DNA from 4 places in the Intrasporangium zincisolvens genome. Region 1 is predicted to be linked to each of the others. Evidence: riboswitches for the same ligand, from Rfam matches in the RefSeq annotation. Region 1 holds a riboswitch; each other region holds the start of a gene.
The links. A riboswitch is a leader RNA that binds a small molecule or an ion and turns the genes downstream of it on or off. The one in region 1 is predicted to bind cyclic di-AMP.
Positions count from the first base shown of each region.

Region 2: it holds a riboswitch for cyclic di-AMP, as region 1 does, so the genes downstream of both, RY076_RS09115 (C40 family peptidase) here and RY076_RS01850 (CHAP domain-containing protein) in region 1, are expected to answer to the same signal.
Region 3: it holds a riboswitch for cyclic di-AMP, as region 1 does, so the genes downstream of both, RY076_RS14630 (C40 family peptidase) here and RY076_RS01850 (CHAP domain-containing protein) in region 1, are expected to answer to the same signal.
Region 4: it holds a riboswitch for cyclic di-AMP, as region 1 does, so the genes downstream of both, RY076_RS11880 (C40 family peptidase) here and RY076_RS01850 (CHAP domain-containing protein) in region 1, are expected to answer to the same signal.

Region 1 covers NZ_JAWIIL010000001.1:403,814-407,012, forward strand. The annotation lists gene RY076_RS01840 (potassium channel family protein) at 1-241, shown strand, start outside; gene RY076_RS01845 (GNAT family N-acetyltransferase) at 251-826, shown strand; gene RY076_RS01850 (CHAP domain-containing protein) at 941-1,693, opposite strand; cyclic di-AMP (ydaO/yuaA leader) riboswitch at 1,789-1,993, opposite strand; gene RY076_RS01855 (alpha-mannosidase) at 2,284-3,199, shown strand, end outside.
Region 2 covers NZ_JAWIIL010000003.1:127,750-130,948, forward strand. The annotation lists tRNA gene RY076_RS09105 (tRNA-Gly) at 58-131, opposite strand; gene RY076_RS09110 (FBP domain-containing protein) at 219-716, opposite strand; cyclic di-AMP (ydaO/yuaA leader) riboswitch at 1,168-1,304, shown strand; gene RY076_RS09115 (C40 family peptidase) at 1,308-1,907, shown strand; gene RY076_RS09120 (CapA family protein) at 1,945-3,199, opposite strand, start outside.
Region 3 covers NZ_JAWIIL010000005.1:71,045-74,243, reverse strand. The annotation lists gene RY076_RS14640 (glycosyltransferase family 2 protein) at 1-415, opposite strand, end outside; gene RY076_RS14635 (MarR family winged helix-turn-helix transcriptional regulator) at 844-1,338, shown strand; gene RY076_RS14630 (C40 family peptidase) at 1,360-1,959, opposite strand; cyclic di-AMP (ydaO/yuaA leader) riboswitch at 1,963-2,101, opposite strand; gene RY076_RS14625 (LuxR C-terminal-related transcriptional regulator) at 2,277-3,199, opposite strand, start outside.
Region 4 covers NZ_JAWIIL010000003.1:734,028-737,226, forward strand. The annotation lists gene RY076_RS11870 (MFS transporter) at 1-1, shown strand, start outside; gene RY076_RS11875 (metal-dependent transcriptional regulator) at 20-721, shown strand; cyclic di-AMP (ydaO/yuaA leader) riboswitch at 973-1,175, shown strand; gene RY076_RS11880 (C40 family peptidase) at 1,178-1,927, shown strand; gene RY076_RS11885 (DsbA family oxidoreductase) at 2,039-2,731, shown strand; gene RY076_RS11890 (carboxymuconolactone decarboxylase family protein) at 2,739-3,199, opposite strand, start outside.

The DNA of each region.
Region 1 (3,199 bases):
GCAGGTCTACCTCGTGACCTTCGTGGCGATGGTCGTGTCGCGCTTCGCCGCCGAGGCCCCGGGCAGCAACCGACGCCGGCGGCGCTGGTTGTCGGAGGAGCCGCAGCCCGACGAGACACGTGCAGGCGAGGAGGAGGCCCGCGAGCCGCGGGCCGGCGAGCGGCTGCGCGGGGGACAGTCGGGTGAGGGCCGGCCGGGCGAGGGCCAGCCGGATGACGAGCGGCCGGGCGGCGCGCCCTAGCATCGCGACATGCCGACCGAGAACCCGCCGCACCCACCCCATCCGGGGCGCGCCTCCCGGGTCGTGCGTGACGCCACGGCCGCCGACGCCGCCGACTGTGCGCGCATCTACCGGCCCTACGTCCTCGACACGGCCGTCACCTTCGAGCTCGAGCCGCCGGCCGAGGCAGAGGTGGCGGCCCGGATCGAGGCCGCCGTCGCGACGCACGCCTGGCTCGTCCTCGAGGACGGCGGCGAGGTCGTCGGCTACGCCTACGGCGGGCCGTTCAAGGCCCGTCCGGCCTACCGCTGGTCCTGCGAGGTGTCGGTGTACCTCGACCCCGCGAGCCACAGGACCGGTGCCGGCCGGGCCCTCTACACGGCACTGATCGAGCGGCTCACCGAGCGCGGCTACCGGATGGCGGCGGCCGGCATCGCCCAGCCGAACGAGGCGAGCAACCGGCTCCACGCGTCCTTCGGGTTCGAGCCGGTCGGTACCTACCGCAGGGTCGGCTGGAAGAACGGTGCGTGGCACGACGTCGCCTGGGTGCAGCGGTTCCTCGGCGAGCCGCACGTCGGCCCCGAACCGCCGCCCGAGCCGCGCTGAGCCCATCGGCCTGCAGACCAGGCCGGACCGCCCGGGTGGCGGCCTCGGACATGCAGAGAGGGCGGGGACGACACGAAGTCGTCCCCGCCCTCTCTCGCGGGCGCACCGGTCAGGTCACGGCGCGTAGATGTACTTCATCCCCGCCTTGTCGGTGACGGTGCGGGTGTTGTAGTTGTACGGGCCGGCCATCGCGTTCATCTCGATGATGGTGACCTGGTCGCCGTTGACGGCCGTGACCCAGGCGACGTGCCCGACGCTGCCCGAGCCGTTGACGCCGGGCTGCATGACGACGATCGAGCGGGTGCGCGGCGTGCCGCTGACGGTGTAGCCGGCGGAAGCGGCGCCCGAGGCCCACTCCATGGCGTTGCCGGTCCAGCCGCCGGGGTAGTAGCCCTCGGACTGGTACCACTTGTTGAGGGCGCCCCACGTGCACTGGCCAGCGGTGGCCCAGTTGTGCGACGAGCGCATGCCCGACGACGCGCTCGGGACCGAGCCGTTGCTGTTCGACTTGACCGAGACGGTGCTGCTCAGCAGGGACTGACGCGAGGCCTCGCGGGAGGCCCGCTCGGCAGCGGCCTTGCGGTCGACGGCGGCCTGGCGGGCCTTCTCGACGACGACGTCCTCGATGACGGCCGGCTTGGCCTTGGCGGTGCGCTGCGCGACGGCCTGCTGCACCTGCGGCTGGAAGCCGATCTTCGACAGGGCCGTCGAGGGGGCTGCGGCTCGCGTGGCGGCCGGGCCGACGACGGCGGGGGAGCCGAGAGCGGTGACGGCACCGTTGGCGGCCTTGGCCTCGTCGGCGCTGGCCGGACCCGCGAAGGTGGCGAGGATGCCGCCGGTGGCCGCGACGATGGCGGCGCCCTTCATGGCCGGCTGAGCCGACTCACGGGCGAGAAGCTTGAGTTCGTTGAGGGGATTGTGGCGTCCTGGCGCACGGTGGCGCCCGCGGATGATCTCAGTCATGTACCTCTCCGCGCCTACGAAGTTAGCTGTCGGGTTCGGGCGGAAAGGTGCCCGGCTCCCTCCCGTGCCGTGTGTCGTGCTCGGCCCGGATGGGTACTTCACCCCAAGGACGTCCGGAGTCGTGGTGCCGGACGCCCGGAGAAACGTGTGGTTCCTCCGCTCCTGTCACAAGGTCTGATCTCACGTTCAAGGCGGTGACAGGACTAGGCGGTCCACCTCGTACGCGCCCGGCCAGGGGGGCCGGACTCCCGGAACTGTAGACGACTCAACCGGGCAATGTCACGCCGAGGTAACGGGGGCGCGTCGGATTCGTCCTTGAATGAGTGCATGGGCGGCCTTTACCTGGCCTTTACCGTGGCCTGATTGTGACGCAGGTCACACTGGGGTGTGGCCATTCTGCCTTCACGGGGTCATGACGTCCGGTAAAAGCCGGCGTCGCGGGTGTGTCGTGCGGGAACGGCTCGCGGCAGCCCTCGTCTGGCTAGGGTCGACGCGTGTTCGACGACAGCTCGCACGTGCTCGCCCGCTCCCGCCGTGTGCTCGCCGAGCACGTCCTTCCTGCGGTACACCGCGACCGGACGCCCCTCGCGGTGTCGGCCTGGCACGCGCCGGGCGAGCCGGTGCCGGTCGCCGAGGCGCTGGCGGCGCCGCACGAGCCGGTCGGGCCGGGCACGCCCTGGGGTGAGCCGTGGTCGACGTGGTGGTTCGAGATCACCGGGGCAGTGCCCGACGCGTTCGCCGGGCAGTGCGTCGAGGTGGTCGTCGACCTCGGGTTCCGCGGCGAGGGGCCCGGCTTCCAGGCCGAGGGCCTGCTCCACGACGCCGCCGGCACGCCGCTCAAGGGCATCCACCCGATGAACCGCTGGTACCGCGTCAGCCCCGACGCCGCCGGCGGCGAGCCGATCCACCTGCACCTCGAGGCCGCCGGCAACCCGGCCGTCATGGAGCACGGCTTCCGGCCCACCGGGCTCGGCGACCTCGCGACGGCCGGCGACGACCCGCGCTACGTCCTCGGCCGCATCGACGTCGCCGTGTTCGAGCCGGAGGTCTTCGGCCTCGCCATGGACCTCGACGTCCTCGTCGACCTCGCCGGCGAGCTGCCCGAGCGCGACGCCCGACGCCTCGAGGTGACCGCCGCGCTCGACGACGCCCTGGCGGTCCTCGACGTCCACGACGTGCGCGGCACGGCCGTGGCGGCCCGGGCCGCGCTCGCCGAGGTCCTCGCGGCGCCGGCCGCGACGAGCGCCCAGCGCCTCACCGCGGTCGGCCACGCCCACATCGACTCCGCGTGGCTGTGGCCGGTGCGCGAGACCGTGCGCAAGTGCGCGCGCACCTTCGCCAACGTCACGGCCCTCGCCGCCGACTACCCCGAGCTGGTCTTCGCCTGCTCGTCGGCGCAGCAGTACGCGT
Region 2 (3,199 bases), on a different contig from region 1:
CGCGAGCGGCCGCAGACGCACGAAGGGCCCGGTCACGAGACCGGGCCCTTCGTCTACTGGAGCAGGCGGCACGAATTGCACGTGCGTCTTCCTTCTGGAAGAAGGCTGTTCTGCTACTGAACTACACCTGCGAGGGCGTCGGCCCACCGTAGCGGACGTCCGCCCCGACCGTCCAACCCGCCACGCCCCGACGTGCGGATGCCGGGCGGGCTGGGAGGTCAGCCGTGCCGGACGCGCCGCGCGAAGGCCGCGGACCGCGTCCGCAGCTCCTCGACGCGCCGGTCGACGAGGGCGTGCGGGTCGAGGCCGCCCTCGAGGGCGTTGGGCAGGCGCCGCACGTGGGTGGAGCAGCTGAAGTCGGCGTGCACGAGCGTGCCGAGACTGTTGCCGTCACGGCCGGCGGCGCCAGCGCGGCGGGCGACGAACAGTGACACGTCGCTCGTGGCGAAGACGTCCTCGCACCACGCGCACATGGCGCTGCGGCCGCCCTTCTTGTCGCTCGCGCGGAGCACGAAGCCGATCGGTTCGTCGTCGACGGGGACGACGACGTAGGCCCGCTGCGGGTTGCTGCGGTCGGTCCAACCCAGGTAGTCGAGGGCGTCCCAGTGGTCGATGGTCAATGACTCGAAACGGTTCGGCAGCGGAGCCTGCTTCGCCTCCCGGCGCGAGCAGTTCACGAGCGATGCGCGGATCTCGTTCTCGGACAGTGGTTTCACGGTGGTTCCTTCATCGTGCGCGTGCGGGCACGACCGGATGACCCGGCCGGCCGGGTGGATGGGGGAGAGGTTCAGCGGTGGAACCGGTCCGCTGAGCAGGCCATGCGGCCACCCACCTCTCCGCGGGGGTCTCCCGCTCACGACGACACGACAACACGACGGCCCCGCATCCGCGTTGCGAGGCGTCGTCCATGGTGCGACGGATGCCTGCGTCGGGTCCACCGGGTTTCCCGCTGTGGCGTTTCCCGCACGGAGGCCGACTCGCCGTAAAGGCGACGAATCGGGCTGTCGTTCTGTCGACTTCGCACCGAATTGGGCTGGCAACTGTTGACCAAGGTGGGGACCTGCCATTCTCCCGGCTCCGAGTGTCTGTCACCGTCGACTGGAGTTCATCGCCCGGGGTCTTCCCCGGGCGGCCCGCCGGGCGCCGAATCCTGTCCGCCGGTGGGGCAGTCGGGCAAGACCGCGGACAGGAACGGGGGACCCACTTCCGGGCCGCACAGCCGGCCCTTGGGGTGAAGCCGCAGCAGCGGCCGGGCATCTTCCGTCCGAACCCGACAGCTCACCTCGTAGGCGTGGAAGGGATCCCCCATGTCCACCACCCCTGCACGTCGCATCTCCCTGTCCTCGCTCGCCCTCACGCCCCTGCTCGCCGGCGCCCTCCTCGTCGGCACGGGCGGGGCGCCACCGGCCTCCACGACGGCCCCGCCCTCCGCGGCCGGGGCTGCCACGACACCGGCCACCGGAGCCGCGCCCGGAACGGGCGCCACCGGTCGGTCCGCCACCGCGGTGCGCACCGTCTCGGTCGCCTACCTCACCCCGACCGCGGTCTCCATCGCCCGTGGCCAGAGCGCGGTGCGGATCGCCGCCGCCCAGCGCGGCAAGCCCTACCGGTGGGGCGGCGCCGGGCCACGGTCGTTCGACTGCTCCGGGCTCGTCTACTACGTGTACAAGAAGCGGTTGCACGTGCAGCTGCCGCGCACGGCGAACGCCCAGCGGCTCAAGACGATTCGCATCGCCAAGTCCAGCGTCCGGCCGGGAGATCTCATCTTCTTCATGTCCCACGGCCGGGCCTACCACGTCGGCATCTACGCCGGACACGGCAAGATCTGGCACTCGCCGCGGCCGGGTCAGCGTGTCAAGCTCCAGAAGATCTGGACGTCGCAGTGGCGGGCAGGCCGCATCCGCTGATGACCGCTCGTCGGTCGACATCCCCCTCACCGACGCGTCAGCGACGGTAGTCGACCGACGAGTACTTCAGGACGCGCTGGAGCACGTACCGGCCATCGCCCTGCGGGTCCAGGAGCGCCGGGCGCGCCTGGCGGATCATCACCGTGGGGCGCATCCGGACGTTGACGAGCGTGGTGCCTCGGAACGAGAGGTCGAGGATGATGCCCTCCTGCGTCTCCTGCCACCAGCCCTGGCCGAACAGGTAGTTGCCGGGGCTGGACAGGACGACGCCGACGCCGCCGGCCGCACGCCTGCCGAGCAGCAGTGGCCCGGCGACGTGGGTGCCGGAGCCGATGACGTGGTCGCAGCCGGCCTGGGCGAACCAACGAACCTGCTTCTGCTGCAGGGGCCAGAGGTCGTCGTGGTACTCGGCGCCGCCCCACCACTGCGGGTTGCACACGACGAGGTGGGCACCCCCGGCCCTCGCGCGCTTGACGCCCTCGACGATGTTCGCCCGGGTGATCCAGGGGACTCCGGGCGTGGTGCGGTCGGCGCGGGCGACGCCGGCGACGTCGTTGACGGCGACGAACCCCACGCGGAGGCCGGCGACGTCGACGAAGGCCGGGCGCAGCGCCTCGTCGAGGTCCATCCCGAGCCCGGTGCGGGGGATGTGGTACTGGTCCATGAGCCGGAGCGTCGAGCGAATGCCGCGAACTCCCTTGTCGCTCATGTGGTTCGCAGCGAGGTACACGACATCGAGGCCGAGCGTGTCGCGCCAGCGGGGGAGGACCGCCTCGGGCACGCTGAAGACGGTCGTCGTCCCGAGCTGCGGCGTGTAGTCGCGGTCGGCGACGATCGGGCACTCGTGGTCGGCGATCGCGACGTCGGACTGGCGCACCACCCGTGGTGTCGCGCCCCGGTTGCCGGTGTCGACGGGCTGCACAGTCCGGTAAGGCCGCTCGTAGGGCGGGTCGACGACGGCCGGACGCGCGTACCGCGCGGTGCCGCCCTCGAAGACCCAGTCCCAGCCGCGGCCGCGGGCGACGGCCTGCGTCGCGGCCCCGCGGTCGGAGCACAGGCTGCCGAGGTTGGTCATCGTCCAGACCGTCGAGGCGTCATAGGCCGTCCAGCGCGGGTCGAGCGCGCCCGACGCCGAGGAGGCGCCGGTCGTCGCGGAGCCCGAGACGGGGTAGCGCAGCGCGCGGGCAGCCTTGTCGCCGAAGAGGTCCGGGCCGAACATCCCGTACGGCCCGGGGCCTGCGATCGAGAGCACCTTCGTCGCTGGTTCGACGAGCCCGGGTGGCAGCAGGGCG
Region 3 (3,199 bases), on a different contig from region 1:
CGACGGCGCGCTCGAAGTCGGTGGTGCCACGCGCGTCCATGATGCCGCCGACGTTGTCGGCACCGACGCGCTGGAGCTCGGCCACGGCGCACGAGACGTAGTCGTCGGGGATCTCGGCGTGCCCGTCGACGCGGACGATGACCTCACCGCTCGACGCGCCGATCGCGGCGTTGAGACCGTCGGGGGTGCGCCCGCTCGGGTTGCGCACGAGCCGCACCCGGGGGTCCTCGGCGGCGAGCGCGTCGGCGACCTCGTCGGTGCGGTCGGTCGAGGGGCCGAGGGCGAGGACGACCTCGATGGGGCCTGAGTAGTCCTGCGTCAGGATCATGGCGACCGCGTCGCGCAGGTGCCGCTCCTCGTTGAGCAGCGGCATGATGACGCTGACCGGTGGGGTCAGCTGCGTCGACGCGTCCACGCTGGCGGGTCCTTGTCCTCTGGTCGTCGGGCCGGAGGGTGGTCCCGGCGCTCGGGCTGCGCTCGCGTCCCCCGTCACGAGCGGCGACCAGACTACTGGAGGGGCAGGGGGTCCTCGACCGCGGTGACGGCGAGGCGCGCACGGCGCGGCGCGCACGACGATGCCCGAGGTGGGGCGCCGCCCTCGCGAGGGGAGGCGGCGCCCGCCACCTCGGGCCCCCGGTGACGTGCCGCAGCGCCGCGGACACGAAGCACGCTGCTCGACCTCGCGTCCAGGGGTGACGCGGACCGCGGCCACGGCCCGGGTGCCCCCGGCGCTGCACGACCCACGATAGGGCCAAATCACGCGATCATCAAGCAGTTCGACCATCACGTCACTTGTCGGTCCACCTGGTCGATGATCGAGCCGCCTCTCGCTAGGTTGGCTCCATGACGCCGACCCGTACGCAGACCAGCACGCAGGACCGCGCCGCGGCCACCGCCGCCCTGCGCGAGCTGATCCTCGCCGGCGAGCACTACCGCCTGGCAGCGGCCGCGCATCTCGACCTCACGGTCAACGAGAGCCGCGCCGTCAGCTACCTGCTGGCCCGCGGCTCCCTCGGCCAGACCGAGCTGGCCCAGGCGCTGGGCCTGACGACGAGCTCGACGACGACCCTCGTCGACCGGCTCGAGCGACGCGGCCTCATCGAGCGGGTGCCCGACCAGGTCGACCGGCGTCGCAGCACGGTGCGCATCCCCGAGGCCGGGATGGCACAGGTCGGGCAGGTCCGCGACTGGATGCCGCACACCCTCGACACCCTCGACCCGGCGACGCTCCCCCAGGTGACCGAGGTGCTCACGACGATCGCGGACGCCCTGCGCAGCGTCGCCGCCGAGATCCACGCCGCCGGACCGAGCACGCGCGGCACGCGCCGGCGGCACTGACCCACCGCCGACGCGTCGGGCTCAGCGGACGCGTCCGGCGACCCAGCCGCTCGTCCAGATGCGGACCAGCTCGACGCGCTTGCCCGGCTTGGGGGCGTGCCACACCTTGCCCGAGCCCGCGTAGATGCCGACGTGGTAGGCCTTCCCGGACCGCATGAAGAAGATGAGGTCACCCGGACGCACCCCCGAGCGCGAGACGCGGGTCGTGTCGAGGCGCTGGGCGTTCGCGGTCCGCGGCAGGTCCTGGGCCAGGCGCGCGTCGTAGACGTAGTGCACGAGCCCGGAGCAGTCGAAGGCCGTGGGGCCGGCGGCGCCCCAGCGGTAGGGCTTGCCCTTCTGGGCGGCCGCGACCCGCACGGCCCGGGTCCCGAGCGGCACGGCCGCCGTCGAGGCCAGCGAGAGCCGGACGTCGACGCGGTCGCGGTCCTGGGCGGCGTCGGACGCGTTGGCCCAGGTCGCCGTGTCGGCTTCGCGGGCACTCGTGTCGAGGTGGCCGGCCGGCGTGGGCGGCGATGCGGCGACGGCACCGAGTGCGCCGACGGCCAGCAGCGGCGCGAGCAGCAGGCCGGCGCCCAGGCGGGAGCGAGGTTGGCGCGCAGGGGTGCGAGCGATGGCGGGCATGGCGAATTCCCTTCCCACGCCTGCGAGGTGAGCTGTCGGGTTCGGGCGGAAGATGCCCGGCCGCGCATGGCGGCTTCACCCCAAGTCCGGCACAGGGCCGGACGCGAGTGGGTCCCCCGTTCCTGTCCGGTGAGGTATGAAGGCGCGCCCCCGGCGGACAGGACTCGGCGGACCGGGGCGCCGCCCCGACGTCGTGCCGGGGCGTCATGTCACCCGGTCCGGGATCCTGGGCTCCGCGTCGTGGCGGGCCTGCCGGGCCGGGTTCCGAACCAGAGTAGGTCGGGGTGCCAGCCCTGTCCGCGTTTCGGCGAAATGCGTCAGCGCGGAGGCGCGACCCGCCCGACGAGCCAGCGCAGCTCGCTGCGGTGCTGGAGGCCGAGCTTGGACAGCACGGAGGCCATGTGGGTCTTCACCGTCGCGGTGCCGATCCCGAGGGCCCGCGCGACCCCGGCGTTGCCCGGGTCGCCGTCCGGCCCGGTGACGATCTCGACGACGGCCCGCTCGCGCGGCGACAGCACCTCGAGGGGGTCTGCTGCCGCGGCTGCGCGGTCGCCCGCCTCGGGGTCGTCGCCGGCCTGGTGGCCGAGACGCGTCACGAGGGAGGCCTGCACCTCGAAGCACCGGCGCCCCAGGGCCGCGAGACGGTCCTGGACCGCCGGGTCGGAGGGATCCTGGGCCAGCCGACGCCGTACCTCCTCGATCTCGGCCGCCATCTCGGTCAGGGCCGTCGCCGTCCGGTTGACGCTCATGAGGACGCCGGCGCGGCCGGAGTCCTCGAGCTCGGGGTAGACGAGCGGCAGGTTGAGCCGGCGCTCCGGCCGGGCCGCGAGGACCCGGTCCAGGACGAGCCCGGCCAGCCACTCGAGGGCGGTGACGACCTCGTCGCCCATGGAGTCGGGTGTGTCCGAAAGGGCGCCGAGCAGCCCCACGACGCCGTCCTCGCCGAGCATCGGCACGACGACGGCATCGGCCGACAGGTCGTCGTCGCCGAAGCGGACCCCGCGGTTGAGCAGCGCCCCGCCGTCGTCGCGGTGGCGGTAGGGCCGCTGCGAGGCCAGCACCCAGGCGACCACGCCGCCGGGGCCGTAGGTCAGGGTGCCGGTCTCCTCGTAGGCACCGTTGCTGAACATGTACGGGTAGGAGATGCGCCGGTCCCGCTCCCGGACGAGAGCGACGTAGAAGTCGTCGACCGGCGCCAGTGCACCCACCGCGGCGCGGCAGGCGTCGTAGACGGTGAACA
Region 4 (3,199 bases), on a different contig from region 1:
ATTCTGAGAAGGTATGACCGTGACGGACCTGATCGACACCACCGAGATGTACCTGCGCACCATCTTCGAGCTCGAGGAGGAGGGCATCGTCCCCCTGCGCGCACGCATCGCGGAGCGTCTGGGCCACTCCGGCCCGACCGTGTCGCAGACCGTGGCCCGGATGGAGCGCGACGGCCTCGTCGCGGTGTCCGGCGACCGCCACCTCGAGCTGTCCGACCACGGCCGGCTCCTCGCCACGCGCGTCATGCGCAAGCACCGCCTCGCCGAGCGGCTCCTCGTCGACGTCATCGGCCTCGAGTGGGAGTACGCCCACGACGAGGCGTGCCGCTGGGAACACGTCATGTCCGAGAAGGTCGAGCGCAAGATCCTCGGCCTCATCGAGGGCGGCCTCGAGTCTCCGTACGGCAACCCGATCCCCGGCCTGCACGAGCTCGGCGTGTCCGAGGACGCCGCGTCGGGCTTCCTCACCGGGCTGACGGCGCTGACCACGGCGGCGGGCGCCGAGCCGGCCGTCGTGACGATCCGCCGCATCGGCGAGCCGGTGCAGGTCGACCCCGAGGCGCTGGCCCTGCTCACCTCCGCCGGTGTGCTGCCGGGGGCGCGCGTCCGCGTCGTCCGCGAGGGCGGCCGCGTCGTCGCCGTGAGCGAGGCCCCCGGTGCCGGTGAGGGCGTGTCGCTGCCCGACGAGGTGGCCGTCCACGTCTTCTGCCAGGCCGCCTGACCCGGTCCCGCTGCCGGGCCGGCGGCCCGGGCCATGGGTGCGCCCGCGGGCGTGCTCACTGGACGGACGCGTCCGGCCTGTCCGTTATGCCCGTTTCTCCCCGTCGGATTGTGCTGGGACTGTGGGGATTTCGGGCGGCCTCGGATGATCCGGTGAAAAATCCGTGGAAATCGGCGGGCTCTCGGGATGACAACTCGCGAGGATCTTGGGTAGCGTGAGCCCCGCTCGCTCTCCCCGTCGGGCGAGTGCCACGGGTCGAACCGCCTAATCCTGCCATCGACCCGGGGCCCCTGCACGATCCGCATGGCAGGAGCGGGGGAACCACCTTCGGGCGTCTCCGGACGTCCTCGGGGTGAAGCCCTCCGTGGACCGCAAGGTCCGAGCGAAGGCCGGGCGAGCAGTACCTCAATCCGCCCGAACCCGACAGCTCACCTCGTAGGCGTCGAGAGGTCAAACGTGGCTCAGAACGTTACCGGGCGCCACCGCGCCCCCGGGCGGTTCAACGCGATCGCCGAGCTCAAGCTCATCGCCAAGGAGTCTGCTCAGCCCGCCGTGAAGGGTGCCGCGATCGTGGCTGCCTCCGGCGGCCTCGTCGCCACGTTCGCCGGTCCGGCGAGCGCTGCCGACGGCTCGAGCACCGCGGCACCGTCGGTCGTCGGTCCCCAGGTCGGCACGCTCAAGGCGACCAACGCCCTCTCCTCGATCGGCTACGCCAAGCCGGCCGCGAAGCAGGCGACGGTCAAGCCGGTCGTCATCAAGGACGTCAAGCTCGAGAAGGAGCGCGCCGCCGCCAAGGCCGCGGAGGACGCCCGCCAGCAGGCGGCCGACCGCGCGTCCCGCTCGGCCTCCCGCGTGTCCCTCGACCCGGCGCCCACGGCGTCCGGCATCGTCGGCATCGCCCAGTCCTACTTCGGCGTCCCGTACGTCTACGGCGGCACGAGCCCGTCGGGCTTCGACTGCTCGGGCTTCGTCCAGTACGTCTACCGCCAGGCCGGCGTCTCGCTGCCCCGCACCGCGTCGCAGCAGCAGGCGTTCACCACGTCGGTCAGCAACCCGCGCGCCGGCGACCTCGTGTTCTTCGGCTCGCCCGCCTACCACGTGGGCATCTACGTCAGCCCCGGCGTCATGATCGACGCGCAGCGTCCCGGCACGACGATCGGCTACCACTCGATCTGGACCACGCCGTCGGGCTACGGCCGCGCCTGAGTCGCAGCCGCACCACGCCACGTACCTCCGTCGCGCCCCCACCCACCAGGGTGGGGGCGCGACGTCGTTCGGGGTGGCCGCCCGAGGTCAGTGCCGTGGTTGGATGAGGTGATGACCGTCCAGCCTGCTGCAGAGTCCACGACCCTCATCGAGCTCGACGTCTGGGCCGACCTCGTCTGCCCGTGGTCCTGGATCGCCAAGCGCCGGATCGAGGCGGCGATCCACGCCTTCGAGCGTCCGCACGACGTCACGGTGCGGCTGCGCGCCTACGAGCTGGACCCCGAGTGGCCGGCCCGGCGCAACGAGCCGGTCCCCGACCGGATCGGCTCCCGGCCCGACGAGGAGGCCGAGGCCGAGCGGGCTCTACGCGCGCACGCCCACGAGGTGGCCGAGGCCGACGACCTCGTCTTCGACCTCGACTCCGCCGTCACGGCCAACAGCTTCGACGCGCACCGCCTCGTTGCCCTCGCGCGCGAGCTGGGTGGCCCGGCGCTGCAGTCGGCGGCCGTGGAGCGGTTCTTCTCCGCGCACTTCCGCGAGGGCCTGCCGCTGGACGAGCCGGAGGTGCTCCAGCGGCTCGGCGCCGAGTGCGGCCTCGACGAGCGGCGCGTCGCCGCGGTCCTTGCGTCCGACCACTACTCCGGCGAGGTCCGGGCGGACGAGAAGCAGGCCCGGGACCTCGGCATCACGGCGACGCCGTTCGTTCTCGCCAACGGCTTTGCCGCCGTGCCCGGGACTCGCCCGGTCGAGGAGTACCTGGCGCTGCTGCGCGGGGTGGCCGTGCAGGGTGGTGACCGGGCCTAGGGCTCGTTCAGTCCCCGACGCTCGTGGCCGAGGGTGCGCCGGCGCTGGGGCGGCCGAACGACACCGCGGCGCCGACCGGCGTCGAGGCCGCCGAGCGCAGCTGGGCGTCCGGCTGCGCGCCGAGGGCCGCGTTGACCATCGAGAAGGCCCGGCGCAGTGCCACGAAGACCGTGATGGCGAAGATCTGGCGGTCATCGAACCCGGCCGCACGCAGTGGCTCGAGATCGGCGGGGGTCGTAGCGTTGGCGTCCCGCGCCACCGTGCGCGCCCACGCGGCCAGCACCGCGTCCGCGGGGTCGAGCGCCGCGTCGTCGCCGCTCAGCACGGCTCCGGCGACGTCGGGTCCGGCCTCGCCGGCGAGGCGGTTGCCCCACGCGAGCGCGCAGTAGGAGTCACCGGCGGTGGCTGCGGCGGCGCTGACGAGGATGCCCCGCTGCCGGAAGCTCAGCCCACCGATGCGCACCATGT